Arachidicoccus terrestris: one gene and its partner. The protein of the gene in region 1 interacts with the protein of each later gene in a pairwise test. Links are inferred from orthologs where the notes say so. Each region holds a gene or a part of one and is shown in the gene's direction. Other genes may lie near its edges. The genes, in order: ftsA and K9M52_RS08435.

Region 1 (15,537 bases):
TGTTCTTCATTGGTGCAAGCACCAAAGGAGATAAGTTATGTAAAGGCATCAATGTTGAGGTAAGCCGGAAAGCCAAACAAGTATTCACCGATGTACAAGGTATTAAACAAAATATTGCTGAAGCAGGAGGAAAGCCCGGAAAGCCCATCAGCCAAATCAACCTCAGTGAGATTGAAGCCAAGCTGAAGCAAAATCCATGGATCCGCCAGATCAAATTATACTTTGATAACGATCAAGTCTTACAGGCAAGCCTGGAAGAAAGTGATCCGATCGCCCGGGTATTCACTATTAATGGTAAATCTTTTTACCTGGACAGTGGGGCCAATTTTCTGCCAACTAATAGAAATATTGTAGCGCGTATTCCGGTATTCACCGGCTTCCCCTCCGACAAAAAAATACTGTCTGCCCCGGATAGCGCAGTATTAATGGATATGAAAGCCATCGCACAATTCGTAATACAAGATACTTTCTGGAACAGCTTCATTGCGCAGATCGATTATGATCCGGCCGACGGTTTCAAAATACTGCCTACCGTCGGTGATCAGGTGATTCGTATCGGCAACGGTGAAGCGCTGGAAAGCAAGTTCAATCGCTTATATAGTTTCTACCGTCAGGTCATTGCCCGAACAGGGCTGGACGCTTACGGTGAAATTGACGTCCAGTATCAGGGTCAAGTGGTTGCCGTTCCTGCCGGCAAGCCTTCCGGCATTAAAAAGGCACCGGTATCCGCGGGGAAATCTACCGGCATTCCGCCACCAAAGGCGACCATGCCCACAAAAACGATAAAAAAAACATCCCATTCGAAAACAACTAAAAAACCATAAATAATGAACGAAAATCTAAACGCACAGCAACGGAAAATTGCGGAAGAAATGGTTCAGATGTCTGTCGACAGTGATGCACCCATCATTGTCGGACTCGATATTGGCACGACCAAAATCGCCGCCATCGCCGGCCGCAAAAATACGCAAGGCAAGCTGGAGATACTAGGATTTGGTCATGCTCCCAGCAACGGTGTTCAGCACGGACAGGTGCTAAATATTGACCAGACTATGCGTGCTATTAACGCAGCACTGGAGAACTGTCGTGCCAGCAACCCTGATCTGGATATCAACGAAGTTTATGTTGGTATTGCAGGACATCATATCAAGAGCCTTCAGACAAGAGGAGATATTGTCCGTCAGAATGCAGAACTCGAAATCCAGCGGGTAGAAATCGAGCAGCTCATCGATAACCAGCGCAAAACATTTATTCCTGCAGGTGATCAGATCATCGATGTGATTCCACAGGATTTCTATGTGGATAACTTTCAGTTCATCAAAGACCCTGTAGGCTATAATGGCGTGAAAGTTGGTGCTAATTTCCACATTATTACAGGAGACAGAAACGCGATCCGCAATATCAACCGTGCTGTGGAAAGAAGCGGCTTAAAAACAAAAGATCTGGTGTTACAGCCGCTGGCTTCTTCTTCGGCAGTTCTTTGCGACATGGATATGGAAGCAGGCGTTGCAGTGCTGGACATCGGTGGCGGGACCTCCGATCTCGCTGTATTCTATGAAGGTGTACTCAAACATACCGCCGTTATTCCTTTTGGCGGTGAAAACATTACACATGATATCCGTCTGGGCCTGGGTGTGCTGAAGCAGCAGGCAGAGGCGATGAAAAAACAATTTGGCTCCGCCCTCACCGATGAGGCCAAGGCCAATGCATTTATCACAATACCCGGATTGCGAGGTTTGCCACCCAGAGAGATCAGTGTGAAGAACCTGGCGAATATCATCCAGGCCAGAATGACCGAGATCCTGGAATTTGTAACTTATCACTTGAAACAAGTGGGTCTGGATAACCGCAAACTGAATGGCGGTATTATTCTGACAGGTGGTGGCGCGCAGCTCAAACATTTGAAACAATTAACCGAATTCGTCACAGGACTGAATGCCAGGATCGGTTATCCAAATGAACACCTGGCCCCTAACCACATTGAGCAACTGAAAAACCCGATCTACTCAACTTGTCTGGGATTGATCTTAAAAGGCTACAGTGATTATGAGAATCACAGTAAAGTTTTTGAAGGGTCTAATATTGTTAAGCATAAAACCAGCCAGATTCTGGTCAATAATGAGCCCCAGCAGCAAACACAGTCAACGCCACAGGAGGTGTTAAGCAGAACAGAGAAGACACCTGCGGCGCCTAAGCAGCCGAAGGCGCCCCGTAAACCGAATATGTTCTGGGAAAAATTCAAGAACAACCTGATCGACCTTTTCAAAGAAGAAGAAGATCAGGTCATCAAATAAAAGGCCGTGCCAGGCACAGTTTAAAATTATTTTTAGATATAAAATTGAACCTTTACAGAGAAACACTTAAAAACTACTAACCATTTAAATTGAAACATTATGATCGACTTTGATATCCCCAAGCAAAAGTCATCCATTATTAAAGTAATCGGCGTTGGCGGCGGTGGTGGCAATGCAGTAAACCACATGTTTGGGCAAAAAATAGAGAATGTAGATTTTATCATATGCAATACAGATGCGCAGGCGCTTGAAAACAGTGCAATACCCAATAGAATTCAACTGGGACCGCATTTGACACAAGGTCTGGGTGCAGGTGCCAACCCTTCCATAGGGCGTCAGGCAACGGAAGAATCCCTGGAAGAAATTAAAAGAATCCTGGAGGTCAACACTAAAATGGCCTTTGTTTGCGCCGGCATGGGTGGCGGAACCGGTACGGGCGGTGCACCAATTATTGCAAAAATATGCCAGGATCTGGGCATTCTCACCGTTGGTATCGTTACGACACCTTTCAGTTTTGAAGGGCCCAGAAGACGTGGCCAGGCCGAAAGCGGTATTAAGGAATTAGAACCGCATGTGGATACCTTACTGGTGATCAGCAATGACAAGTTACGCATGCAGCACAAGAACCTTAAAATGCGTGAGGCATTTGGAAAGGCGGACGATGTACTTTCTACCGCAGCCAAATGTATTACTGATATTATCAACTCTAATGGACAGATTAACGTTGACTTTGCGGATGTATGTACCGTAATGCGCAAAGGTGGTGTCGCCATTTTGGGTAGTGCCGTCGCGGAAGGTGATGCCAGAGCTCAGACGGCCATTGAAGATGCCATTAACTCCCCGTTATTAAACGATAGTGACATCAGTGGTGCCAAATGGATTCTGTTGAATATTAATACCAGCGAGGGTGAGTTTGAGTGTGGAACCGATGAGTTTGAACTGATCAATGATTTTGTCAGGGAAAAAGCAGGTGATGAAACAGATGTAATTGTTGGGATGGGCATTGATGAGACATTAGGAAAAGGATTATCTGTCACACTGATCGCCACCGGTTTTGAACATAAGAATCCGTTTGATAAAGATGCTATTAAAAAAGTAGCTGACAAAGACAAAGTGCTGTTCACCCTAGACATGCAAGAAAAGCCACAACCTGTCGCAAAGCCTATTGCATCAGCCACGCCTGCCGCAGAACCGCAGGTAACAGTTCAGGCCGCACCTGAGCAGCCCGAAACGGCACCTCAGCCAGTTCAGGCAGCCGTTCAACAGACAGAAAGCGACTCCCTGGTGCCAAGATTGGTCGAAAATCAAGCGCCATCACAAGAAACTGATTCCCCAGCGCAGCAAAGACAGCCAGAACCTGTCAGCGAGCAGGCTCCTGAAGTTGTGCATTTTACCCTGGATGCGGAGCCACAGCAGCAAGCGGCAGCTGCGCAACCTTCAGAAAACAACGCATCCGTCCCTTCCCCCACTCCTACTCCGCAGGTACATGTGCAGGAACAACAGCCGACGCAGGCCCCGGAGCTGGAATTCGGCTACAGTGAAAAAGAGACAACGGCCACCAATGAACAACCGGAGACAACTCAGGTGCCGGGTTTCCTAAACAAGCCCGCCAATATCTACGCACCACAACCGGCCAAACCACAGCATGCCTTTGTCCAACAGCCGAAGCCGGCCCAGCCGCAGCCACAAAGCGCTACGCAACAACCTGCTGTACAAACGCCTTCCGCCTCTCAGCAACAGCCGCAGCCTGTGCAGCAAAGGCCCACGATGAACACGATTCCGAATCTTCAGCAAGAGGAAGAAGAAATGCAAATTGTATACAAAGACACGCCTCAGCCAGTAACCACTCCTGCCCAACCAGTAGGGGCTGCACTTGGTGGAGATCAGGATCTTTCAGAAGAGGAAATGAAAAAAAGGAAAGCAGAGGAAAGAATTCAGAAGTTACGCAATCTTTCCTATAACGTACAAAGTGGAGATCCCAATGGCGATTTTGACGCCGTCCCTGCCTACGTAAGACGCAACCTCGAAATGCTGGGTGGCGCAGAAAGCAGTACGGCAGAAAACTACTATAGCAAATACACAGTCAATAAAGACGAAAAAGAGGGTACGAATATTTCCAGTCTGAATGCGTTTTTAGAAGGTAAAAAGCCCGATTGATTTTACACTTAATCGAACAATACATATTTTGGTTTAAATGGTTTTTAGTTGTAAGGTCCCCCTGCTTTGCAGGGGGACCTTTTTGTTATTCTTCACCCCAAGTAACATGCACAACAGAAACGGTGCTCATGTGTCGCGAACATTCCTTTCCGTCCAAAAACAGTTTCTCCTGCAGGCAATGCGTGTTTCCCCTGGTATCCTTCAAATCATAAGAATGATTCACTGTACGCTATAGAGGGCGGCGCTTTTGATACGTTCATTCCGGAAAAGGAATTTCACAAGATAATTTGGCCCACAAAAGGTCGCACGTACCTCCTATCTTCCTATATGCGCATTATTTACGGGCCAGCCAACAAGTGACATTTAGTTATCATCCAGCAGGCCTCTCTGCCAAAAGAGGCAACCCCAGTATAGTGCCGGGCCAATAGAAATAACCTTTCATGTAAAGCCTCCCCCCATGCTAACGCATCAAACCAATCAGGCTTGACTGACTCAAAATGGCCACTTTGAACACCCGTTCGAACGAAGTTCTTCAACCAGCCCCAATAACAAAAACTGTCTACTCCTGCGTCATCCCAAAACGCAGTTTCGTCGGGTTCGACCGGCTATTTGTCCACTTAAAGCTATTACCAATATGAAGCAGGTAAGAACCGGTGCAACTTTGCACCATCAACAAAAACAAAATTCAAAATCATGAACAACAAGTTTTCAAAAACTGTCTACTACGCCGGCGCGATTCTCATTTCCTTATGGTTTGGCGCAAGTGGCATCTGTGAGCTTACCAAAAATCCTGTCGTATGGGACATCACCGTTAAACTCGGTTATCCGCCTCATTTTATCTACATTCTGGGCATCGCTAAGATCTCGGGCATTATTCTCCTGTTGATTCCCAACCGTCTGTTACGGTTAAAGGAATGGGTATTCGCCGGCATTTTCTTTGACATCATCTTTGCGTTCTTGTCTAAAATGGCGGTCCTGGGGTTCCCGGCCACTGTTGATGCGATCATTGCCTTTACGATCATTTCTGTCACTTATATGCAATATCGCAAGCTATATCCGGCCATATACGCTAACAGTAAAAGATAAGAAGACCAATACCTTCTTGATTCCATTCAATATATTAATACAACTCAATTTCCAACTCATGCAGACAATTATTTCTTCCAAACAAAAACTTCAGGTAATCCTTCTTTTCATTACCGTATTTTGCGCAACTGCAGCTATGGCAGCCAAACCGGGTAACATTCCCGATAACAATTTAACAATTACCGATAGCCTTAAGCAGATCAATGCCGGCCTCCTGAATGTGGGCTATATCGAGGCAGGACCTTCGAAAGGCCAACCCGTCATATTACTTCATGGCTGGCCATATGGTATCAATAGCTATTCTAAAGCTGCCGCTATTCTGGCTGAGAAAGGCTATCACGTGTTTGTGCCATATGCCCGCGGTTTCGGATCCACCCGCTTCCTTTCAGCCGGTACGCCCCGTAGCGGCCAGCCAGGCGCACTCGCACAAGACCTCCTTGACTTTATGGATGCACTTCATATTCAAAAGGCCATTATTGGGGGATTCGACTGGGGAGCCAGAACGGCGGATATCATCGCGGCACTTCATCCTGAAAGATGCACCGCCCTCGTTGCAGTAAGCGGTTACCTAATAGGCAATCCAAAAACAGCCATAAAGCCTTTGTCTCCAAAAGCAGAACTATCCTGGTGGTATCAGTTTTATTTCGCAACCGAACGTGGAGAGCTTGGCTATAAAGAGCATACCAGAGACTTTGCGAAATTAATCTGGCAACTCGCCTCTCCCGACTGGAAATTCGATGAGGCTACATTTAATCAGGAAGCCAAATCCTTTGATAACCCCGATCATGTAGCGATCGTTATTCATAACTACAGATACCGCTTAGGACTGGTGAAAGGAGAAAAAAACTATGCTGCCATAGAATCCAGGCTGGCCGGGGGGCCTGCCATTCACGTTCCGACAGTCACTTTAGAAGGAGATGCAAATGGAGCTCCTCATCCTTCGCCAGATGCTTACCGAAATAAGTATACAGGAAAGTATAAACATCATACCATCACAGGCGGTATCGGACATGATCTGCCTGAAGAAGCGCCAGCAGCATTCGCAAACGCTATTATTGAAGCAGATGCGATGGCCAGCCAACGATAAAACACTTCCCAATAACAAGGTGCCTATATTAATTTATGGGCACCCTTGTTGTTTTTGCTTCATGACCGATCGGTCAATTTCAACCCACATCCATTCCAATGCTGCAGTTCCATCCATGTTTTCCCTGAACTGCTGATCGACTGTAATAAATTAATCCTAAGCAACCGTTGAGCCTGCACGCCGTTGCCAAACCGATCTTCCGGCCAGCCTCCTCTCTGGTTCACGACATGCCCGGAACTTCATTCTCAATAACCTGGAAGCAGGCAATAGCTTAACAGACAGCGTCCTTGATTCAATATTAGGAAAATCCAAGAATTAGATAGCGTTAGCGATTTTCCATCCAGGCCAGTAATCTGGGAGCCTTCTCTTTATTGACAAGTATCTTCTCTTTGGTATCAAAGACCAGCTTGACAAACAGTTTACGCATAAAGAAAGGTTGAACTTCCCGGATCGCCTTAAAGTTGACCAGGTACTGCCTGTTTACCCTGAAAAATTGCAACGCTGCCACCTGCAAAGCTACCTGATCCAAGGATAAATTGATAACATACTCACGCTGATCAAAACACATGATACAAGTCGCATTGTGCTGAACATAAAAGAATGCTATACTTTCTGTCGGAACAGTGATATACTTTTGCTGGTGGAAGACCAGAAAACTTGTTTTCCCTGCCGGTGCAGATAATTTCGCGATCAGTTCACTGAAGTCAGGCTGTGTACCAGACTGATAGAACCGGCTGATATGATCCACCTTAGCCAATGCCTTTTCTATATCTTCCCGGGAGAAGGGTTTAAGAATATAATCAATGCCATTTTGTTTAAATGCCTCGATTGAATATTCATCAAAAGCGGTACAAAAAATAACGGGAGAAGCGACATCTACCTGCTTAAAGATATCAAAAGACAAGCCATCGCCGAGCTGAATATCCATAAAGATCAGATCAGGCCGCACAGGTCCAGAAAGTAACTTAACGGACGAGGCAATACTCTGACATTTTCCGATAATTGAAGCGCCAGGTTTGATTTCTGTGATGATCTTTTCCAAAGAGGCGGCTGCCCGGGGTTCATCTTCAATAATGAGGATCTTCATAAATGATAGGGAGTTTTATTTTGAACGTACAAGAATCATCTGTTATTTCAACTTGCTTATCCGTCAGATGCCGGTAGCGCAGGCGGATATTCTCCAGCCCGACTCCCAGGGAATGGTGATCCCCGGATTTCAACTGAATGGGGTTTTCAAGTATTAGTCTTCCATCCCGTTCGTATACCCTAATGTGTAAGGGCTGTTCCTCAGAAACAATATTATGTTTCAGACAATTTTCAATGAGCAACTGTAACGTAAAAGGAGGAATAAGTGAAGTAAACGAAGCCGTTTCCAGGCGCTGTTCAAAAACAAAGCCTTCCCCAAACCTGGCTTTTTGTAAATATAAAAAAGCCTGTACGATCTCCATTTCTTCCTTAACCGTTATCAGATCCAGCTTCCTTGTTTCAAGTGTATGCCGGTAAAACTTCGAAAGTTTAATAATAAATCCTACTGCTTCCTTCTCTCCGTTTTCAACCATCGATTTTAAAGTATTCAGGCTATTAAATAAAAAATGAGGATTCACCTGCTGTTTGAGAAGTTCATATTGCGCAGCGAGATTGTCATTTTTCATCTGTTCCAACTGGATAGTGATGCGGCGGTTTTCAAAATTCTGTTGAAACAGGTGCAGAATCGTATAGCAGATAAGATTAATCAACAGCCCGCGCACCTCAATCATCAGCATGACAGGGCCAAAATTGATATGTGTCAGAATTAATTGCTGTAGCCAGGCCAGGCCAAACATGATTATAATGCCAATACCAAATGTGATAAATAGCCGGCGGGAAGAGGTCTGTTTACGGGGAGACCTTTTCCTATACCAGGAAAAGACAAACAGATTGACATACCACATGATAATAGCAAAAGCGGAGGTCAGTATGGCATTGACTACCGCTTCTGTCATATTAAAACTATGCTGTGCCAGTTGTGGCACCGAGGATAAAATGCCCAGGACGACGGAGCTTATCCAGATGATTCCTGGAGATATCTTTAATTCAGATGTTTTCATCTGTCGGAAATTACTCATTTTTAAGCGCCTATCGGGAGCAAATTAATTGATTTACGGGAAAACAACGGGATGCTTTTCTAAAATTTGCGTTATACGCTCCGATGGATTAATATATCGGTCACCCACCCCAAACGGTTGCCTTCCGCTTAAAAGCTTATAGTTCCAGCCTTTGCTGCCCAGGTCAGGCCTTTGTAAAGTTAATTTCTCCACGGATTGAATCCGTCCGTTGATATAACTCCCATACCAGTACTTATTATTCTCCTGTTGATAAGTCACAACGGTCAGTTCCTCACCTGCCTGCTGTCCTGTAGATCCTGCGGCTACCGCCGATATCGCCAGCTGGTTGGCATAGACAATGGTCATCGTTTTTCTATTTCGATTGGCAAAAACGCTATATACCTGCTCTCCATGAGCATTATATACTTCCCGATGCTTACTGTCATTTTTTTTATCAGCGTTATTGTCGCTTATATGCCGGCACCCGGCCAGCACAATAAATGCCATGCATAAATATGTAAAATGCTTCATAAAATATAATATTAAAGAATTTATAAGTGATTGGCAGGCAAGAGGTCTCCGTCGGGCAAAGGCACATTAAATACATAACCATTGTCACTGGCAGCTTTATGGCAATTAAAACAGGTTGCATCAAAAGACGCCTTTTCCCCATAGGGCACATGTCCCGTTCCGGTAAATTTGGCGAACCCCCACCCCTCGCTGTCTTCAAATCGCTTGCTGTCTTTTATCATGATCTGGACGTTATTAAACTTACCAGGCAGAATGTCACCATTTTTCTCCTCGATGATATCCCAAACCACCTTTACAATAATGCTGCCTTCAGGCCAAGGCTTGATTTGGTTATTTTTAATGGCTTGCACGGCTACCGGATTAGCATAAATAATCCGGATACTGCGATTGTTATCAAATCGATTTGTAGTGCTGATGACCTGCCAATTGCGATAATCTTTGATATAGCGAACACCATTCGCAGCAACAGGCGTCTGTTCATTATCAGAAGCAACGGAAGGACGGAACTGTGATACGGCTGCATTGACAGCGGCTGTATCATAAAAACGGGGCGGGTTCAGCGATACCGCGTAGTTTTTGAGCACTTCAATGTCCGTCTCCGACAGCCTGGCAGCAGGATGTGTCAATCTGTAAGAAGGCAGCGGCATCTTATTATCCAGGACCATATTCACCATTTCCCACACCAGCCCCTGTTGCTGTGCCGCCGTTAACGTATCCCAGGTAGAGAGGTTAAACCTGCTTCTCGCAGTCCGGACATCTTTAAATACGATCCAGGAAAAAGGCGCTACTTTAGAGGGCCAGCCTGAGGACGTTTCGTTGGAATGACAGTCATAACAGGCACGTTTCAAGATCTGGGCCACTTTTTCGGGTGCCTGTATCGGGTGCGTTGCGGGTGGGTTAGAAACGGTCGGGCCGATAAATTGAAGAAGGATAAAAGAAATCATTATGATTGCAGGTACCGTATAGCACTTTCTGGAAAAAATACTTTTGAGCTGTTTCATGATCTGTCATTTGAGGACGTAAAAATAGTGTCAACCGAAACGGTGTCTATTTTAAAAACCGGGGAACCGGACACAATGAACCGGGAACCGGACAAAACTTGCGTTCACAAACACTTATATTAAACGATACGTGTCGGCAAAAACGAGAAGCCTTCTCGGTATTTTATACCAGGAAGGCTCCGGTTGTAATCCAGGTTTTTAAATATTATACGACAATATTGATCTGCACATTCATGTTGCCCTTTGTCGCCTTGGAATACGGGCAACTATTATGTGCAGCTGTTACCAGTTGACCGGCCTGGTCAGCGTTTAGTCCGGGCAATACGACATTCAGCCTTGCCTGGAGGGAGAAACTTCCTGCAGCGGCGGTAAGATCCACCTCTGCATCAACTGCAGTCCCGTCAGGAACGAGCAGCCCTAAACGGGCGGCACTCAGTTGCATCGCCCCGATAAAGCAGGCTGACCAACCTGCCGCAAACAGCTGTTCGGGATTCGTTCCTTCGGGACTATTGCCGGGTGTGCCTAACTTGGTTTGTAACCGCTTGTCACTGCTGCTGGCAAACCCGTCTCTGCCACCGCTAACATGCGTCTTGCCTGTATAAAGCACTTTTTGACCTTCGTTAATTTTGTCATCAATGACCGTTATCCTTGTTTGTGTTTCCATTTTATTAATATTTAACTTTTAATCTCATTATATGATGTCCGCATGACTGGCAGCGCTAATATGTCCTGTTTGTGGATCCTGTAAAAAACTTATAATACGCCAATCCTTCCTATTAAAACGCTGCGGCAGCGGAACCGTGATCGCTCCACCTTTATGGCCGTCGATAACAAACGGCTGCAGGTCCCGGACAATGGCTGTATGTGATAGCGTACGCCCCTTATTTTCCCCCCGCAGCACATGGCTGACCGCATGATTCTGAACGATCGCTATAAGTAGCTTCTCTCGGGACAAGGTTCCCTGAATCTGATATTGAAGTTCAGCCGTATTTTGAAACAGCTTCCCTTTGACTTGGAGCGTGGTGTTTGGCTGCGCCGATAATGCCTGATGAATTCCCTTGTTTACAAACTCCGCATCGGAGCCAATCCCCTCCGCCGCTCCGTTAATGATCAACTGGGGTGTATAGATCCGGCCTGACAACAAATGACTGTATCGATATTGTCTTGCTGAAAACCGGTGGTCGCTAAAGGCATCTTTCCAGCCTTGACGATCCCAATAGTCAACATGATAGGCCAGCACGTAAACAGGCTGGCCAACTGAAGACTGGTCGACCTGTTCAAGCAGGGCTTCCGCCGGCGGGCAGCTTGAGCACCCTTCGGAAGTGAATAGCTCCAGAACGGCGAACCCCTGCCCGCTGATTTCTGTAGCTGGCCTTTTCTGAGCAACGGAGCGGTAACCTGCAGCGAATAGGAAACAGAGGGTTGCGGCGAGGTAGATAATTTTTTTGTTTGACTTCATAATATTCATTTTATAAAATCAAAATTACCGGCGGGCAGCACAGATAAGAAGATCCTTTCGGCTAAAGTGGACATATTCAACTGTCAACCGGGATTATTGCATGGCGAAGCGATCTAAGGTACTGTAACTGCTCAGGCATATAATTATTTAATTGATTGTCAGTTTATTATATCCAAAAAGGGCTACAAGTTTAACACCTACTCGAAGCACAGTTCCGGAAAATGCAGAACCTGTCTTTAAAAGTTGACAGCCATCTCCGCTTCTTTCACTGTAATTATTTAATTTTGCCCCTGTCATCGGAAAAGCACTGATACTAATAGGGTGGAGATGATGACGAACCTACTTCGTTGATTTGACCTGACTGTACATCTGCCGCTTTGCCATAGGCAGTAAGAACAGCCATCAATCCAAATATTAATGAAATCATGCCCTGGTCGTATAAGACCACATTAAAGGGGTACAGGTATTCTATTGTAAAAAAATTAAATTGTGAAAAGCACGCACCTGAAAGCTTATAAATTTCGGATCTACCCCGAAGGGGAGCAGATTAATTTTCTGGTCCGGCAATTTGGCTGTTGTCGGTTCGTGTACAATTATGCCCTTGAACTGCGGCAAAAGACCTATGAAGAGACCGGCAAATCCCTGTCTTACTATGACACCGCCAAAATGCTGCCTGTCCTTAAAAGCCGGCAGGAAACCGGGTGGCTGGGCGAGGTGATCGCCCAGCCACTGCAGATGGCCATGCAAAATGTAGAGGATAGCTATAAGCGTTTCTTTAAGGGACAGAACAGGTACCCCAGATTCAGGTGCAGGAGCGACCGTCAGTGCTTTAAGCTGCCACAGGGCTTCAGGGTGGAGGGTGACCTTCTCTGGCTCCCGAAACTGAAAACAGGGATCAGGATAAAAATAAGCAGGCAGATCAAAGGGAAAATCTTATACCTGCATTTGTCCAGGACCACTACAGGCAACTATTACGTTTCCTTTACCTGTGAGGTCCCCAGAGAGATACTGGCCGGTACGGGTAAGGATACCGGTGTCGATGTAGGGATCAAGGATGCCGCCATCCTGTCGGATGGCACCAGATATGAAAATATCAAACCGCTGAAGACACTGGAGAAGAAACTAAAACACAGACAGAGGCAACTCTCCAAAAAGCAGAAAGGCAGCAAATCCAGGAAACGGCAACGCCGTATAGTAGCCCGGCTGCATGAAAGGATAAAGAACCTCAGGGAGGACCACCTGCATAAGATCACTACCGACATCGTCAAGAATCACGACTGTGTCGCGGTAGAGGACCTTGCGGTGAAAAATATGTTGAAAAACCACTGTCTGGCAAAGTCCCTGTCAGACGCTTCACTGGGAAAGCTATTGACCCAGCTTGAGTACAAATGTAACTGGTATGGCCGGAAGTTCGTGAAAGTTGACCGGTTCTTTCCCTCTTCCAAAACCTGTCATGTATGCAGGGAAAAGAAAGAAAACCTGACTCTGGCTGACAGGGCCTGGACCTGCAGCTGCTGTCATACCACGCATGACAGAGATGTCAATGCCGCCCGGAACATACTCAGGGAGGGCCTTAAAATATTGTCTGGCTGTGGTGCGCAGTCGGACACTAAACAAAAACAGGCGGAGGCGTTCCCACTGGGGGAGTCTGTGAAGCCTGAAGCGAAGGCTATGCAAAAGGAAAAACCTGATGCATAGCTGAGCAGTAACAAGATACTATAAAGTCATCCCTCCATCAACGATAACCTCCGTCCCCGTTATAAAAGAAGAGTGGTCTTCGCAGAAATAACTGATAAGTTTAGCGATGTCTTTAACCTCGCCCATTTTTTTGAGTGGGATAGACTCAGTCAGATGTGCATTTATCTGTTCGACCGCCTCATCATTCAGGCCTGCTTTTTTCATGATTTCTGTTTTGTGGGGTCCCGGGCTGACAATATTGACCCTGATCCTTCTTCCTGCCAGCTCCACGGCCGCCGTTTTAGCCATAGAGTTTAATGCCGCTTTACTGGCCTGATATACAGAACTCTTTGCCATATGGGTCGACGCCACGACGGATGAAAGGATGACCACTGAAGCCCCATCCTTCAATAAAGGGATAAATTTACTCAGCGTAAAATAGGCTCCTTTGAAATTGATATTCATGACGCTGTCAAAGTTATCTTCACTGGCATCCTGGATCAGACTTTGGGTTCCGGTAATCCCGGCATTGATGAAGAGAATGTCCAGTTTTCCGAATCTGGACCCGACATCCTGATAAAGACGTTCGGTATCAGACAGGCTGGCCTGATCGGACACCAGGCCGGTGGCTCCTATCTGCGTAGCGGCCTGTTCAATAGCAGCAGCCCGTCTGCCCGTAATAATAACGGTCGCACCTTCTGAAGCGAATTCGGCTGCAGCCGCATAACCGATCCCGCTATTGCCCCCTGTTATCAGGGCAACTTTGTTTTTAAATTTTTTCATGTTTTGTGAATTTTAGGCAAAAGTATCATGAAATTGGTATACTTTTGTAACCGGTATCACTAAGTATACCAAAATGGCTATGGCAATAACAAGAGACCAGCAGGCAGAATTAAAGGCACTGCAAAACACGCTTTATTTTATCGGCGGCAAATGGCGAATCCCCGTCATCAACTCCATTTGCAATGGTAACAGACGTTTCCGGGAGATCGAACGGAGTATACCGGGTATTACGACACGAATGTTATCCAAAGAACTGAAAGATATGGAGCTCAATAAATTAGTCAACAGAAATGTCTATTCGGAAACGCCGGTGTTAATCGAATATGAACCTACTGAATATTGCCGGACTTTTGGCCGCATTATTCAGGAGATGATCCGTTGGGGCGAACAGCATGATAAATTCATTAAAAACAAGGTTCGGTAAACCTATACCTTTTCTCCATCTTAAACTGGAATGCAATATGTCTGATCAACAACAATTCTTTTTTACGGCTCCGCATATCACCCAGAACGCCGGGCCAGATACTACCAGAACTATTTTGGGGCACGATCCTACGCTTATGATGCTGAAAATGGATTTTGAAAAAGGGGCCATAGGGGAAATACATCATCATTTGCATACACAGGCGACATATGTACTTAGCGGCATTTTTGAATTTACCATTGGAGATAAAAAACGGGTGGTCCGGCAGGGGGACGCCTGCTTTATGCCGGCGGATATCCCACATGGCTGCGTTTGTCTGGAGGCAGGCACTTTGCTGGATGTCTTCACACCTGAGAGAGAAGACTTTCTCTGAGAATTGCTAAAGGAGATACTGCTGTCTTTTCCTAAGATGGCCCTGGGAAGCGTCGTCAAAAAGATTAGAGGCATGTTCGGGCATTCAGGCCTTTAAGAAAATGAACGCGGGCTTGCCCATTATCTCATTTTCGGGGCATATGTCTATGGCTACAGCCCTTCGATAGGCACCACCACTTTGATTATAGATTTGCTCACGTTTGCTAATGCTCCGGATTACAATTTTCAAAAATCTACCTCATTTCTCCGGTGACACAGGCCGCCAATTTGATTATAAATCAACCTCATATATTCATAATGGGCAACGGGGTCCGGTGGCTTACCGGTATTTTGCCTGCCAGTCAACAATCAGGGGTTTATAGTCCGGCTTCACTCAAATATTGGACAATAACCCGGAGCTTCGTAACTTTGCACTGCGTTATGAATTTACAAACCTTACTAGGTCAATACCTGGAATCCCCCCACCTAAAACCATTGGTGGAACGGTTGGCTGTTGCCGGAACTCAGCAGATCTTTTTAAAAAACTTACACGGCAGTGCTTCAGAATTTGTGGCGGCCACTCTTTTTAACCATGAAAAGCTC
Region 2 (15,564 bases), 630 kb from region 1 along the record:
TTCCTTTTTCTTTCGAACTCATTAAAAGGCCAATGTCAGAGCCAATGGTGATATCTTCCGGTTGACCGCTGATCCGGATCCGTCTGCCTATAAAGGGGAAAATGTTGATAAATCCATTATTAAGAAAAGTTCTTCCCCTGAAGGTCCAGATGATATCACCACCCAGGCCGTCCTGAAAATCGAGGCTTACCTTACTTCGAAGCATTTCATAACCCAGATCGCCGCCCAGGATGAAGTTGTTTCTCGTAACTCTTTTTATGTTAAAGGAAGCGCCATAGCTGACAGCACCTTTTCTCCCATAGGGGCTGTTTGTATATTTTGCATCGTTTATGCCGGTTGTGTGTTTGGCGGAGGCGCCTCTATAGGCGTAAAAGCCTGAATTGATCTGGCCGCGGATTTCTATAGATTGGGCGCTAACCGTCATTAAAGAGAACAAAATAAGAGAACATAGGATTGCTGCGGTATGGAAGGTTTTGGTTAAACTACGCATACGAGAAGAATTGGGATAAGTGATGAAAAGAAAGATACAAGTATAGAACGTTGATTTATAGGAAGGCGTTACAATCCGCTACTGTTTTTTCCGCAGAATAGCAAAGCTGCCGGAAGTGACCCAAAACCGGGCACCTACTGTTCAAAATCGAACAGTTTTTTGTTTTTGTGCATATGTATTGCCTTGTAATCAACCAGTTTATTGTAATGGCATTTTCTTTGAAACCTGTCAGAACGAACCTGAGCCGGCTTGCCGGCTCAGGTAGGGGATTAGACATGGCTTTGAATGCACTAAACAAATATAAAAATATATGGCCAGCAGGATATGCTTATTGTTATTCCTTTTGAATGTATCCGTTTCTGCTTTTACACAACAAAGAATCCATTCGAAGGTGGATAAAAGAATGGAAACCCTGAGCATTGTTGCGCGTCTGGCCGGATATGAGGAATACAATGATGATTATGCAAAAAAATATGTAGCAGATATACATCAGTACTTTGATCCCTACAAAGAGGATACGCTTTTCAGGTTTATGCGTTTTGTCAGGGCGCAGAAGGATATTTCCTTGGACGCCGTTTCTTCAATGGCTGTCTGCCTACAGTTATACGGCGGCAAGTTTTCTCTTATTGATAGCTGGAAAACTGATCTGGGAAGATGGGACCAGGCACATGCGATTCGATTTGTTTCTCTATTGAATGCTTTTTATACAAAAACAAAATTCGATGATTTCTTTAAAAATGAACAGCCGTATTATGACCAGATTACGGTAAGATATGACAGTATGATATCGAATTTAAATCAGTCGTGGTATTTTAAGTATTATGGAACAAAGCGCCCCAGGCATTTCAATATTATTATTGGTTGTGCCAACGGAGGCCAAAATTATGGTGCGGAAACAAATTCAAAAGAAGGCGGCAAACAACTCTACGCCATACAGGGGAGTTGGACGTTTGACACACTTGGCAAACCGGTGTTCCCAGCGGATAAATATTTTCCGACTATTGTACATGAATTCAATCATACTTTTATCAATCCAATATTGGGGAAGTTCGAAGATAATGACACCTTAAAAAATAGCGCTGCTTCTTTATTTAATTTGGTGAAATCTTTTATGGTCGCCGATAATTACGGAATGTGGCAGATCATGGTGAATGAAAGTCTTGTAAGGGCTTCCGTTGTCCGGTATTTGATCGATAACCATGCGACCGGAAGTGTGATTGATGCTGAGATGACGCAACAGGAGGAAGAGGGGTTTTTGTGGATCAGGCCACTGGTGGCATTACTGGGGAAATACGAAAAGCATAGAGATATCTATCCGACTTTTGAGGCTTTTTACCCCAAAATCATCCATTTTTTTGATACGACAGCGACATCCATTAATAGTAAATGCCCTGAAGTAACGGCCATAGTCCCATCCGTCGATACCAAGCAGGATGTAGACCCTCGTTTAAAGACAATGACCCTTTATTTTGACAGGCCGATGGATGTTTATCATTATTCATTTCATTATGGGAAGCCGGGAAAAGCCGGGTTCCCTGTCACAAAAGTAATTGGTTATTCTAAAGATGGGAAATCAATTGAGATCGGCCTGGACCTGCAACCGGATACTGAATATGAAATGGTGCTGCGCGGGAGCAAGACCTTTAAAAGTGCGGATGGCTATCCACTCAAAAGCCGTACCGTCAGATTTAGGACAGCCGGGCAGTAAAACGGATTTTAATGACAATAAAAATGAACTCAATTTTCAATCAAAAATAATAGCCCGATGCTACCATATTTTTTAAGACATCATGGCGAAATTTAAAACACAATAAGACTTTTTCAGCGATCAATATTATTGGATTGGCCATTGGTATCGCCTGTGCGGGACTGATCTTCCTATGGGTGCAGGATGAAGTGTCCTGAGATGCAACATTTGCAAAAAAAGACCAGAGCGAATCCGGTTCCTAGCCTTAAAGCTGAATAAGATCTTAAATAGAAAAAATGATTTTATGAGAAGTTTGTCAAATTACAATATAAAAATTGCCTGGCGTAACCTAAAAGGGCACCGGTTCTATAGCCTGCTCAATGTACTCGGACTCACCATTGGTATGGCGACCAGTATACTGCTTCTGATATGGGTCGAATATCAGTTCAGCTTTGACAAGTTTCATCATCAATATAAGCAGATTTACAGACTGAATACTACCATACAATCAGAAGACGGCCCTGTCACCTGGGATCAGGCCCCCAGCGGTCTGCCGGTATTGACTCAAGGAGTATCGGGCATAGGTAAAATGATCCGGCTCAAGTCCTGGGGCGATCAGAATATCTCAACTGTGGATCGGACCCGGATATTTGACGGTAATAATATAGCTTACATAGATCCGGGTTTTTTAGAGGTGTTTGATTATCCGATTTTGTATGGCAGTAGGTCCACCTTTCTTCATAACATCAATGCCACAGCCATTACTCAGGGGCTGGCACTTAAATTATTTGGTACGGACAAGGCCATAGGTAAAAAAATCCGTTATTTCGGGGATACGTACGAAGTGGCAACGGTCTTGAAGGATTTCCCTGAAAACTCAACACTGCAGTATAGTGCGTTGTTTCCGATGAACGCCTATAGCAGGCGTATGGTGGCGGCGGGGTCAATTCCAAATAGCCATTATGTGAATGAGGCAGTGGATAATATAGAGTTTCAGGACTTTTTTCTTCTGGATCCCGGGGCTGACCCTGCCAGTGTCGCTGCAGCCATCTCAGAGAATTATGAAAAGCAAAAAAATAATGAACTCAGCTTTTCCCTGCAACCTCTCAGCGGTTTACACTTGACAGCGCCCGGCGGCGACCCCTCTGGCCTGAGAATGGTACAGATGCTGCTGTTAGTGGCTATAATCGTCTTGGTGGTCGCTTGCATCAACTATATGAACCTTACTACGGCCAGGTCCCTGACTAGGCTCAAGGAAGTATCTGTTCGTAAAATTAACGGCGCTGCCAAAATGCAACTGTTCTGGCAGTTTATGACGGAAGCGGTTGTATTATTTCTGGCAGCGGCTCTTCTTTCTCTTGGCCTTGTTTATGGCTTATTACCCTTTGTGGGCCATTTTACGGGTGCAGATTTGACCCTTGTCATCCGGGAACCCAAAACAGCAGGTATTATCGGGGCGGTCTTTGGCGGAACGCTATTGCTGGCTACCGTTTTCCCCGCCTATTTATTATCCGGTTTACAAGCGGCAAAGGCTATTAAGGGGATGGTCAAAGAAAGCCGGTACGGGAGACTTCGTAAAGTGCTGGTCATTGTTCAGTTCAGCGCGTCTTTTATATTGATGATGGGAGCTATTGTGATACACCGGCAAATGCGGTATCTCTTCAATAAAGATATCGGGTATAATAAACATTATGCTTTTGCGGTACCTATGACGAATAACATGGTAGACCGGGCGGCTGAACTGGAAGCGGACTTATTAAAATCAACCGCCGTTGAAGCAACCGGCGTCAGTAACGCCTATGATATAGCCCGTGTTGAGAATCAAACCGGCAACGTTGGTTGGAATGGAAAGCCTGAAAATGACAAGACTTTGTTCACAGTGATTTCAGGCGATAAAGCCTTTATCCATACCATGCAATTCCGGTTTGTGGCTGGAGGTAATTTTTCAGGAACACCTTCAGACAGTAATAAGTATATTTTAAACGAGGTGGCGGCCCGACGTATGCAGCTGAAACCGCCTTATATTGGCCAGCGAATTGTAAATGGAGGTATGCCGGGAGAAGTGATTGGTATCGTAAAGGACTTTAATTATCAGCCGCTGACCCAGGCGGTTGGCCCGCTGATTATCGACAGCCGTGGCTTCAAGAATATCCTCTATGTACGTACGACTGCTTCCAAAGCACAGCAGGCTATCCGGGAAGCTGAAAAGTTATATAAAGTGTATTCGGGCAACGCCCCTTTTGCGTATTACTTTCTGGACAAAAGCTTCCACGATAAATATCGGTCAGAACAAAGAACCGGCGGTTTATTGAAGGCATTTTCTGTGGTCGCTTTGCTAATTTCCGGCCTGGGCCTCTTTGGACTGGCTACCTATACGGCGGAAGTAAAGAAAAAGGAAATTGGTATTAGAAAAGTATTGGGTGCCAGTGTGAGCAGCCTGGTCAGGCTAATGACGGGCCAGTTTTTAAAGCTGGTTTTTCTGGCAGTAGTTGTAGGCACGCCGGTCGCCTGGCTGGTCACTACCAGATGGCAGCATCAGTTTGCCTATAAGGTAGATATAGGCCTGTTCAGTTTTCTGATGGGTGCATTCATTGTCATAATGATGACAGTAACGACTATTTTGTTCATTGCGCTGAAATCTGCCAAGTCAAATCCTGTCAATAGCCTGAAATCAGAATAGCAGATAAAACGATAAGCAATACCGGGCTCTAAAGGGTAAGGATCATATCATGCCAGGTTTCACCGCCATGCGTGGAGTGGCCGATACCCGAATCCCTGAAACCAAATTTCTGGTAATAATCAATCAGGTGCTCCTTGCAGGTTAGCGTTACCCCTGTTTTATTTTGCTTTCTGGCCTGCGCAATAAGATGGTCGAGCAACTTGCCCGCATATCCTTTTTTTCTGTACTCGGGAGCGACCGCCAGGCCGAAAACAGACTGCCATTTGCCCTGTCTGTCATGCAGGCCGGCGTTTTTAAACATCTCGTCATCAATGGTCTGACGGTCTGTGACCATTCCGTTTATAAAGCCCAGTAGCCGGTTATCTCTTTCCAGTAACCAGAAATGTGTCGGGAAGATCCGTAACCTCTCTGATAAACAATCGTAAGACGCCGCTTCGTTAGGAGGAAAGCAGCGCTGTTCGATGGCAGCAATAGCTGCTAAGTCGTTTATCGTCGCTGTTCTGATATGCATGACCTGCTATGGGTTTCGAATTTTAAAAACGGAAGGGAAAAGGTACGGATTAATACAGAATAAACTGACCTTTTCAAATATTGAAATTTAAATACATGTATCTTTTTGCTACTGTTATGGCTATCGAAGACAGCTCCCATAAATTAAATTCTGTCTAATCTCTCACAAATTCTTTAAATTTACAGACTGAAAAGTCTAAAATGGCAGGATCGAAACCGATTATTACTACAGCTTTCAGCTATGAAACGCTGGAAGAAACCCTGGATATAAAGAGAAAAGGAGCGAAATTAGCCATTGGGATTCCCAAGGAATTGGCGTTCCAGGAAGACAGGATTGCCTTGATTCCCGATGCCGTCAGCGTACTGGTCGGTAACGGCCATAGTGTTATTATACAATCCAAGGCAGGCGAGGGAAGCAAGTTCAGTGATAAAGACTATAGCGAAGCCGGTGCGAAGATCACATTGGATCCGGACGAAGTATTCAAACAGCCTATTCTTATTAAAAGTGCGCCCATCACCCTGTCCGACCTGCCTAAACTTCAGAAAGGGCAGGTTATCATGAGTCCGTTGAATCATTCTTTGTTGCAGCGAGAGATCCTGGAGGAGCTATCCAGGAAAAAAATCACGACACTGGGTTTTGAAATGCTCAAAGACGATAGTGGTACGTTTCCGATCGTACGGTCCATGAGTGAGATTGCCGGCAGTGCCGCCATGCTGCTGGCCGGCCAGTTTCTGGCCTGTTCTAATAATGGCAAGGGCGTGTTGCTGGGAGGGATCAGCGGGATTCCGCCTACGAAGGTTATTATTATTGGTGCCGGTGTTGTGGGCGAGTTCGCGACGCGGACTGCTGTGGCGCTGGGTGCATCTGTAAAAGTATTTGACAATAATGTGTACCGGCTCAAAAGGCTGCAGAACAATCTGGGGTTCAGGGTCTGGACCAGTGTGATTGAGCCCAAGATTCTGGCTAAGCAGCTCAAAACCTGCGAGGTAGCCGTCGGTGCCCTTTCCAGTGAGAAAGGCCGGGTACCCATTGTTGTAACGGAAAATATGGTGTCCAAAATGCGGCCCGGAAGTGTCATCCTGGATGTCTGTATCGACCGGGGAGGCTGTTTTGAGACCAGTGAACTGACGTCCCATGAAAAGCCGATTTTCAGAAAACATGACGTGATTCATTATTGTGTACCCAATATAGCCAGTGGCTTCGCCAGGACGGCCAGTCATGCGATCTCAAATGTACTGATGCCGATGCTGCTCAAAATTGCCGACGAAGGCGGCCTGGATTCCATCTTGTGGCATAATTTTAATCTCAGAAACGGCATTTATATGTTTAAAGGCCAGGTTACGAATTTTTATCTGAGTGAAAGATTTAATATGAAATACACAGACCTTAATCTGTTGTTGGCAACCAGCCGGCGTTAGGTGATCGACGGTTCTGCGCCTGGTGCTCCAGGCCATATAAGAAATCTCCATTGAAATTTAAACAAAACGCTAAAACAGCGGTCAAAGCTGCTACTTCAGTACAGCGGCCTTTAGGAATCGGTTCCAAAAGTGCCTGCTTTCTGAATTATTCGCTATTTTGTGGCCGCAACTCCAGCTAGCGTTCAACTAGATATTATGATGAGAAAATGGTGTTTTTTGGTATTAAGCTTCCCCCTGTGCCTGTTTGCCAGTGCCCAAGGAGACTTTGCTGCCTGGAACACCGCCTTTCAGAAGGCAAAAAAAGACCTCAAGGGCCTGGCAGGTCAGCCTGCCGAGGCCTATGTGTCTACCGGCCGCGCTTTGGAGGATTTGGCGGTGACCAATCCCGGTGACCCGGAAGTCTGGTATTTCCTCGGCAATGCCATCGATAAATTCAACACATCCAGCGGAGAAAAGTTACCCGCATCCAGCCTGGCTTTGGCCAGAAGGGCATCCGACTGTTTTGTCAACAGTATTGAACTTTCCAACAATCAGTATACAGGTGAGACCATCTTATTTGATCCGCACACGAAGGTGCTGTCCGTCTGGGGGGCCCAGGCGGAAAGATATCTGAGTGCCGGCAATAGGGATTCCGCCGTCTGGTGCCTGCAACAGGCGAAAAACTACGGTGGTATCAATGCCAGCGTAAATGATTATTTTAAACAGGTACTGGATGAATGTACGGATAGTGCCTATCTGTTTACCAATGGCGACGTTTATTTTTATTATATCACCTATTTACAATTGGTAGAACATTATAAACCGGATGTACATTGTATCAGCCTGAATTTCCTGAATACGCAGTGGTATCCGGAATATCTGCGTAAAAAAGGGTCGCTTAAGCTCGCCTTCGGGGAAGAGGAGTTGGCAAAGATTAAATCAAGAAAATGGAAACCGGCTGAATTGACCATAAAGAACAAGGCGGGTATTATAGGGGATACGGCGATCAGTTGGAAGACGACACCTGCAGATGACAGTTATATGCTGCGAAGTGATATCATTTTAAAAGATTTTCTGCAGGAAAACGGCTTCAGAAACGATGTTTATTTTGCGGCAGATGTACCTGAACAAATGCGCTTGTACCTGGGCGTGGATAATTATGCGGAACTGCGCGGGCTTACCCTGAAAATTGTCCCCAAGTGGAGAGCGACTTCATTGCCGTACCTGGAAAATCGCCTATCGTTGCTCAATGAACTTTCGATTGAAGACGATGGTGACTTTACGTATAATAAAGATAATATTCAGGTCCTAAATAATTACCGGTTTGCCTACACGGCTGCCGCTGATCTGGCCATGAGTCAAAATCAGTTGAAAGCTGCAGAGAACATTCTGTTATTTGAGGAAAAAAAATATCCGGAGACCTTACTGCCTTTCTATGCAGACGCGACACGCAAATGGTTTGACGGCTTCAAAGAGAAAATTTTAATGGCTGCTGCCGCTCATTAGAAAATTAAAATTCCTTCATCAAAAATATTCTGCTATTTTCGCTGCAAAATCTATGATCACTGGTGTAGCGTAAGCTATGGTGTTAAAATAACGCAAACATTTATAATGTGTAAATAATTATAAAAATCTGTTTTGTTATTTCACTATATTTAGCTTCACTTTGCATCTTCAACACAATAAACGCAGCAAGAAAAAGAATGGGACTTTTTAATTTTTTTACGCAGGAAATAGCGATGGATTTAGGTACCGCTAATACCTTAATCATTCATAATGAGGAAATTGTGGTAAATGAGCCCTCTATTGTAGCGCTGAACCGCAATAATCCGAAAGAAGTATTGGCCGTCGGGAAACGCGCCTTACTGATGCATGAAAAGACCCATGAAAGCATCCGGACAGTCCGTCCTTTAAAAGACGGTGTGATCGCTGACTTTAATGCAGCGGAGTTGATGATCCGGGAAATGATCAAAATGATCCATCCCAAAAAGCCACTTTTTCCCCCCAGTTGGAGGATGATGATCTGTATTCCATCCAGCATTACAGAAGTAGAAAAAAGAGCCGTCCGTGACAGTGCCGAACAGGCCGGAGCCAAAGAAGTATATTTGTTACATGAACCTATGGCCGCTGCGATCGGTATCGGAATCGATGTGGAAGAGCCGGTAGGTAATATGATTATTGATATCGGAGGCGGAACGACAGGTATTACCGTGATCGCTTTGGCGGGTATTGTCTGTGATCAGAGCATCCGTATCGCCGGTGATGAATTTACGGCTGATATTATGGAAGCGCTGAGGCGTTACCACAGTCTGCTGATCGGGGAAAGAACCGCTGAGCAGATCAAAATCCAGTTAGGCGCCGCCATGAAGGATCTGGATAATCCGCCTGATGACTTGCCCGTCAATGGCCGCGACCTGGTTACCGGCATTCCCAAGCAGATCATGGTCAGCTATCAGGAAATCGCAGAAGCACTTGATAAAAGTATTTTCAAAATAGAAGAAGCCATATTAAAAGCCCTGGAAACCACCCCTCCCGAGCTGGCAGCAGATATCTACCGCCGGGGCTTATACCTGACCGGTGGAGGCGCATTACTTCGCGGACTGGATAAAAGGCTGGGCCAGAAAATTAAATTACCGGTACATATTGCAGATGATCCGCTTAAAAGCGTGGTTCGTGGCACAGGTATTGCCTTGAAGCACTACCAGCGTTTTCCTTTTATTATGCGTTAATGCTGATCCCGGTCGCTGTCATGCAGACCCAGTAACAGCTGGCCGGCATGAGCGGAATCAGGTTATTCAGATAACTGTATAAGTTTTATAGGAAGCGGTTGACAGGAAGTCGTATTTTTAGGCGCAGGCATTATACCGGGATATTTATTTTGAGGCGTCAGCTTGATGAATGCTAAGTAACGATGTTTAGTGAACGGGGCAGTAGCTCGCTATAGTCAATAACGAGGTAGGGTGTGAAAAATATATTTTTATTCATAAGGCGTTTTTTTACCTTCTTTATGTTCCTGATTTTTCAGGTGCTGAGTATCTCGTTTCTGGTAAATTATAATAAAACCTATGAGGCTGCCTACTCCAACACGGCCCACTCCCTGACTGGAGATATTCAGAAAAAATACAATAATATCCAGTACTTTTTTGACCTGAAGAGTACGAATAAAAGACTGGCTAAGGAAAATGCCGCATTGCGCACAGCGCTTTCAACCTACGTCAGAAACGCCGATTCACTCCATCTGGATCATATTTATACCCTGATGGATACGACAAATATCGATAGCACAGGGACTGTCCGAAAATACCAATATTTTGAAGCGAAAGTGGTCAGCAACTCTCTGACCAACGAGAATAATTTTATTACCATTGAGAAAGGTTCCAGACAGGGTGTCAAAAAGGACATGGCTGTTGCGGGTCCTGATGGTATTGTAGGCCATGTTGTGGCAGTCAGTGAAAACTATAGCCTGGTCATGAGTCTGCTTAATCACAATAGCAGGGTCAGCGGTATGCTGAAAAAAAGCAATATGCCGGGACTTATAGAATGGGATGGGAAATATCCTAATATTCTTACCCTGAGTAATATTCCTAAGAGAACCAAAGTCGCCAAAGGGGACACTGTCGTGACCAGTAATTATTCGGGTAATTATCCTGAGGGCCTCATCATTGGCAGGGTGATCACGATTAATAAGGAAGACCCGTCCAGCAATTATTATCAGATCAAGATTCTCTCCGGGACTGATTTTTACACGCTGCAATATGTATACGTTATTAAAAACAATTATATTAAAGAACAAAAAAACCTGGAGTCCAAAGCTCAGAAATAATATGACATGAGTGTACTGATGAAAAATATATTGCGGTTTATCTTCTTTATCCTGGTGCAGGTATTTGTACTGGATAAAGTGCCGCTGCTTCATCAGTATCTTAAACCGACGGTCGCCTTCTTATTTATCCTCTGGTTGCCGTTTAGCCTGTCCAGGGTCGCACTTATGGCGATTGCTTTTGTGTTTGGACTGGTACTGGACTATTTTTCAGGGGTGCCGGGGCTTCATTCCGCTCCTATGGTATTGATCGCTTATCTAAGGCCCTTTTTGCTCAACCTTTTACTGCCGCAACAAAAAGCAGAAATTACCTACTCAGATCCCAGTACTAAAAGTATTGGTATCGGACCTTATACGATCTATGTGCTGGTACTGACGGTCGTCTATCATCTGTACCTGACTTTTATTGAATGGATGCAGTTTGGCGACTTCCTTTTCTTCATTGGTAAAGTGCTGGCAACTTCGGTATTAAGCTTAGCCTTAATTTTTATTACAGAGCTGTTATTTTTCAGGAAAGTGAAATTTAAGACCAATGCCGGCTAATCACAGCTACGGGTTAAAGATTTTCAAAAAAAATATAAGAAGTTGGGCTTGACTTGCACAAGCAATAAACCGAATGTGTAGTTTTGCATTTGAAAGAACACGCCGTGCCCTTACGTCTCTTACCGGATCGTATAATGGCGCGATATGTGCTTAATTATCCGTAAATTACAATTTATTACCCGTGAAGGCCTAAGGGGCCGGCAATAAACAATTCAATAGCATTACGCAATACGTAGGGAGTATATGGCCACACAAAATAATAATCAATCTCGCAGCAGAATTATTCTGGGCATTTTTGTCGTAGTCTTCGCCATCATTTTGGCGCAATTACTCAATCTGCAATTATTTTCTCCTTCCTACCGGTTGCAGGCGGAAAACAATGCCATCTTTCGAAAGGTGATCTATCCCGATCGAGGAATCATATATGACCGGAAAGGCCATGCGATGATCGATAATGTGATTAATTATGATTTTACCGTGACTCCGGTCGAGGCCAGAAAAGGTGTGGATACCGCCACGCTCTGCAGTATCCTGGGTATTGATACTGCGGAATACCATAAAAGAATGATCACGGCCATTATCAAGAACAGTAGCTTTAAACCGAGCACGTTCGAGCCCCTTTTGACCAAGGAGCTCTTTGCCCAGCTCAATGAGAATCTTTATAAGTTTCCGGGATTTGCATTACAGGAGAGGCCGGTCAGGACTTATCCTTATCATGTGGGGGCCAATTTTCTGGGCAGACTGGGAGAGGTGTCTTCTAATTATTTAAAAGACCACCCCGAAGAGGGCTATCAGCCAGGCGATTATATCGGCATTGCCGGACTCGAGAAATCATATGAAAAAGTACTCATGGGCCAGCGGGGCGTAAAACGATACCTGCGTGATAACCGTTCCAGGATACAAGGTCCTTATGCAGGAGGGAGCTACGATACAACTGCTGTGGCCGGTCGAAGCCTTTATACCAGCATTGATGTCAATACACAGAAACTCGGTGAAAAGCTTTTCCAGAATAAGTTAGGGGCTGCTGTCGCTATCAACCCGAAGACAGGCGGCATTATCGCTATGGTCTCAGCGCCTTCCTTTGACCCCAATGACCTTACGCCAAGTGAATACAGAAGCCATATCGGTTTTTTGGTAACGGACACGTCCCGGCCGATGTATAACAGGGCCATTGCGGGGATGTATCCTCCCGGGTCTACTTATAAACCCTTAGGCGCACTCATTGCCCTGGATGAAGGCGTGATCAATTCTTCCTACGGATATGACTGCCGGGGCGCCTACTGGGCCTGTGGAAAGCGGGTCAGATGTGATGAAAGCTGGGCCGGTCACGCGGCAAATCTGCAGTTAGCGATCGCTCACTCCTGTAACTCTTATTTCTGTAATATCTTCCGGATGGTGATTGATAATCCCAAGTATGGATCACCACGCAAAGGGTACGCCCGCTGGCGGCAATACATGCATGATTTTGGGTTTGGGACCCATCTGGGCGTCGATATTCCCGGGGAGAAAGCCGGTAATATTCCTGATACCTCAGAATATAATCATGACTATGGAAATCGCTGGGTGTCGTGTAATATGGTGACAATGGGAATTGGTCAGGACCGTATGACCGCCACGCCGCTGCAGTCCGCCAATGAGGCCTGCATTATTGCAAATAAAGGTTGGTACTATACGCCGCACTTTGTCGACAGTATTGAAAATCCGCAACCCGGGGACACCAGTTTTCTGGCCAGATATAAAGTGAAGCATTCTAACCTGCATATCAGTGATACGGATTTTAGGGCGGTGCAGAAAGGGATGGAAGATGTGGCTTTGGAAGGGACGGCCTCAAGTATCAAAATACCAGGTCATCAGTTTGCGGGAAAGACGGGTACAGCACAGGTGCCTAAACTGAAGAACCTGGCTGTATTTATCGCATACGCACCGATAGAAAATCCCACCATTGCCATCGCTGTTTATGTGGAGAATGCAGGGTATGGGTCTGCATGGGCAGCGCCTATTGCAGCCCATATGATGGAGCAATACCTCAACGATACGCTGACAGAGGATACGAAAAAGGATGTGGAGCGGTTAGCCAAGGCGAGCTTAGTGCCCCATCAGATATTTGAATGGCGCAGACAGCAGGATTCGCTGAAAGCGGCCAAAGCCCGTGACCGGGAAAGGAAACGTGATTCACTTACAAGAATGAAAGAAGCGCAGCATATAGCCGATAGCATACAGTTGATTGCGGCTGCTGCCGATCATCATGAGGATTCTGCCAGGCGGGATTCTATCAGAGAAGCTATGTTGGTTGACTGGCGTTCAAAATTATGGCCATTAAGGCTCTCATCCCGTAAAAAAGCAGGAAAGTAAATGTATCAGCAAGAAAAGTTAGCAAAAGGAATAGACTGGGTCGTTGTATTTTTATATACTGCGCTGGTAGCCATTGGTATTCTTTGTATTTTTATGGTAGAATACAATCCGGATGTCAATTGGGCTTCTGCATTTATCTCCGGACAGACCGAATACAGCAAGCAGCTGATCTTTGCAGGCGTCTGCGCGATCCTGGCTATTTTTATTCTGCTCAGTGACTCGAAGCTATATACGGCCTTTGCCAATCTGGCCTATCTGTTTGGTATTTTACTGATGCTGGCCACCTTCGTGCTGGGGCGCAATATCAATGGCTCCAGAAGCTGGATTCCACTGGGTGGGGGCTTTAATCTGCAGCCTGCTGAGCTCTGTAAGATATTTACCTCTCTGGCGCTGGCCAAATACCTGTCCATGCAGGAGCTGGATTTTTCCAAACTACGTTCTCAGGTTATTGCCACGATTATTGCCATGCTTCCTGCCATGCTTTCTATCATGCAAAATGAAACGGGGCTGGCGTTGGTTTATTGTTGCTTTTTTATTGTGATGTTCCGTGAAGGCTTGCCGGGTGCCATACTGCTGATCGGATTTTCTTTTGGGGTTCTGGTGGTAGCGACCCTCATTATGGATCCGGACCTCCTGGCCATCATCCTGACAGCTATCGCCATCGGAACGCTCTATCTGTTACGCAAGAAAATCAAACGCAGCCGCAGGATTTTAGCCATGATTATTTTTATCTGGGCGGCTTGCGTAGGTATACAGCGTTTTGCCGTACCTTATATCTTTAATAATATTTTACAATGCTATCAGTCCACCAGGGTGTATGCCATGGTGGGGAAAGCTTATGACTGCTCTAAAAATAAGAGCAGTATTGCCAAGGAGGAAGCCAATAAAAGTTATGCCAAGCCGGATGACTATAATGTAAGACAGAGCAAAATAGCCATTGGTTCCGGCGGCCTGTTGGGCAGAGGCTTTTTAAAAGGGACCCAGACCAGGGGAAAATACGTGCCGGAGCAGCAAACAGACTTTGTATTTACTTCCCTGGGAGAGGCATTTGGATTTATTGGCTGTGCAGCTTTCTTACTCATTTATCTGGCACTGCTCTTTAGGATCGTAAAGATTGCAGAGCGACAGCGAAGTGTGTTCTCCAGGGTATATGCTTATTGTGTGGCCAGTATCTTTCTGATGCATATCGCCATTAATGTCTGTATGACCATCGGCCTGTTCCCTGTTGTGGGGATTCCCTTACCTTTGGTCAGTTATGGAGGATCATCGCTTGTTACCTTTACCATTCTGATCTTTATCATGCTGCGGCTGGATGCCGACCGCCAGATGGTCTTGAGGTAAATATATAAAGCTATATACAGGGACAGAGTTGTTATTCACCGGAAAAGCAGTTATCATTTGTCATGAAATTAGATAAAGGTAATTTTTTTAAATTATGGCTTCCTACCCGGGAATCTGCGGGCAGACTGGTTTTCGAAAACCCGACCGACAATACCCTTCGGCAGGATGCCGAAAAAGTGGTCATCACGGCTTATGTTTATGATCAGCTTTCTATTGAAAAACTGGACCTTATGGAAATAAGCCAGTGCAGAAACCTGATCAATACCGAGAAGAAAGTCTGGATCAATATAGACGGGCTCCGCAGGGCGGAAGTCGGTCAGATCTGCCGGCAGTTCAGTATTCACCAATTGATTGAAGAGGATATATTGTCTGTTGACCAGCGCCCCAAGAGTGATATATTTGAGGATTTTGTCTATTGCCTGCTTTATCAGTTGTATCTGGACGGGCAGTTTAATGAATTACGAAGGGAGCAGATTTCAATGGTGCTCGGGAAAAATTTCGTATTGACCTTTCAGGAAGAAGCAACAAGAGATGCTTTTGAAGAAGTCAGAAAAAGGCTGCAGTCTGCTACCAGTAAGGTGCGCCAATATGGATCTGACTTTTTGTATTACTCTTTGGTGGACGCTGTAGTGGATGATTATTTTACCACGATGGATTCTTACGGTGAGAAGCTGGAGAAAGGTGAAAGCCAGCTGATCCGTACCAACGCGCAGATGCGCATGTCCTATATTCTTTTTCTGCGC

What was found.
Region 2: the proteins of ftsA (region 1) and K9M52_RS08435 interact in binary tests that used the Escherichia coli proteins (3 or more experiments, as listed by UniProt). The link is inferred for Arachidicoccus terrestris from one-to-one orthologs.

What each region holds. Positions count from the first base shown.
Region 1 is NZ_CP083387.1:2,735,836-2,751,372, reverse strand. What follows is about bases 140-3,060. They hold ftsA (cell division protein FtsA), read left to right. Parts: upstream 140-827; coding sequence 828-2,294; downstream 2,295-3,060. Other genes in these bases: ftsZ (cell division protein FtsZ), read left to right, coding at 2,394-3,060; K9M52_RS10710 (cell division protein FtsQ/DivIB), read left to right, coding at 140-824. In the rest of the region: more of K9M52_RS10710, read left to right, coding at 1-139; more of ftsZ, read left to right, coding at 3,061-4,451; K9M52_RS10695 (DoxX family protein), read left to right, coding at 5,145-5,537; K9M52_RS10690 (alpha/beta hydrolase), read left to right, coding at 5,596-6,624; K9M52_RS10685 (LytR/AlgR family response regulator transcription factor), read right to left, coding at 6,950-7,711; K9M52_RS10680 (sensor histidine kinase), read right to left, coding at 7,692-8,711; K9M52_RS10675 (hypothetical protein), read right to left, coding at 8,763-9,239; K9M52_RS10670 (cytochrome P460 family protein), read right to left, coding at 9,260-10,240; K9M52_RS10665 (Ohr family peroxiredoxin), read right to left, coding at 10,446-10,904; K9M52_RS10660 (DUF1223 domain-containing protein), read right to left, coding at 10,932-11,699; K9M52_RS10655 (RNA-guided endonuclease TnpB family protein), read left to right, coding at 12,189-13,397; K9M52_RS10650 (SDR family oxidoreductase), read right to left, coding at 13,416-14,159; K9M52_RS10645 (winged helix-turn-helix transcriptional regulator), read left to right, coding at 14,239-14,583; K9M52_RS10640 (cupin domain-containing protein), read left to right, coding at 14,621-14,956; mfd (transcription-repair coupling factor), read left to right, coding at 15,376-15,537. UniProt on the Escherichia coli protein: Essential cell division protein that assists in the assembly of the Z ring. May serve as the principal membrane anchor for the Z ring.
Region 2 is NZ_CP083387.1:2,116,160-2,131,723, reverse strand. The notes cover bases 7,534-10,481. They hold K9M52_RS08435 (rod shape-determining protein), read left to right. Parts: upstream 7,534-8,468; coding sequence 8,469-9,494; downstream 9,495-10,481. Other genes in these bases: mreC (rod shape-determining protein MreC), read left to right, coding at 9,728-10,481; K9M52_RS08440 (hypothetical protein), read left to right, coding at 7,534-8,271. In the rest of the region: K9M52_RS08465 (hypothetical protein), read right to left, coding at 1-490; K9M52_RS08460 (DUF4932 domain-containing protein), read left to right, coding at 801-2,198; K9M52_RS08455 (ABC transporter permease), read left to right, coding at 2,482-4,857; K9M52_RS08450 (GNAT family N-acetyltransferase), read right to left, coding at 4,886-5,368; K9M52_RS08445 (alanine dehydrogenase), read left to right, coding at 5,569-6,786; more of K9M52_RS08440, read left to right, coding at 6,982-7,533; more of mreC, read left to right, coding at 10,482-10,588; K9M52_RS08425 (rod shape-determining protein MreD), read left to right, coding at 10,595-11,128; mrdA (penicillin-binding protein 2), read left to right, coding at 11,372-13,480; rod shape-determining protein RodA, read left to right, coding at 13,481-14,821; magnesium/cobalt transporter CorA, read left to right, coding at 14,884-15,564. UniProt on the Escherichia coli protein: Forms membrane-associated dynamic filaments that are essential for cell shape determination. Acts by regulating cell wall synthesis and cell elongation, and thus cell shape.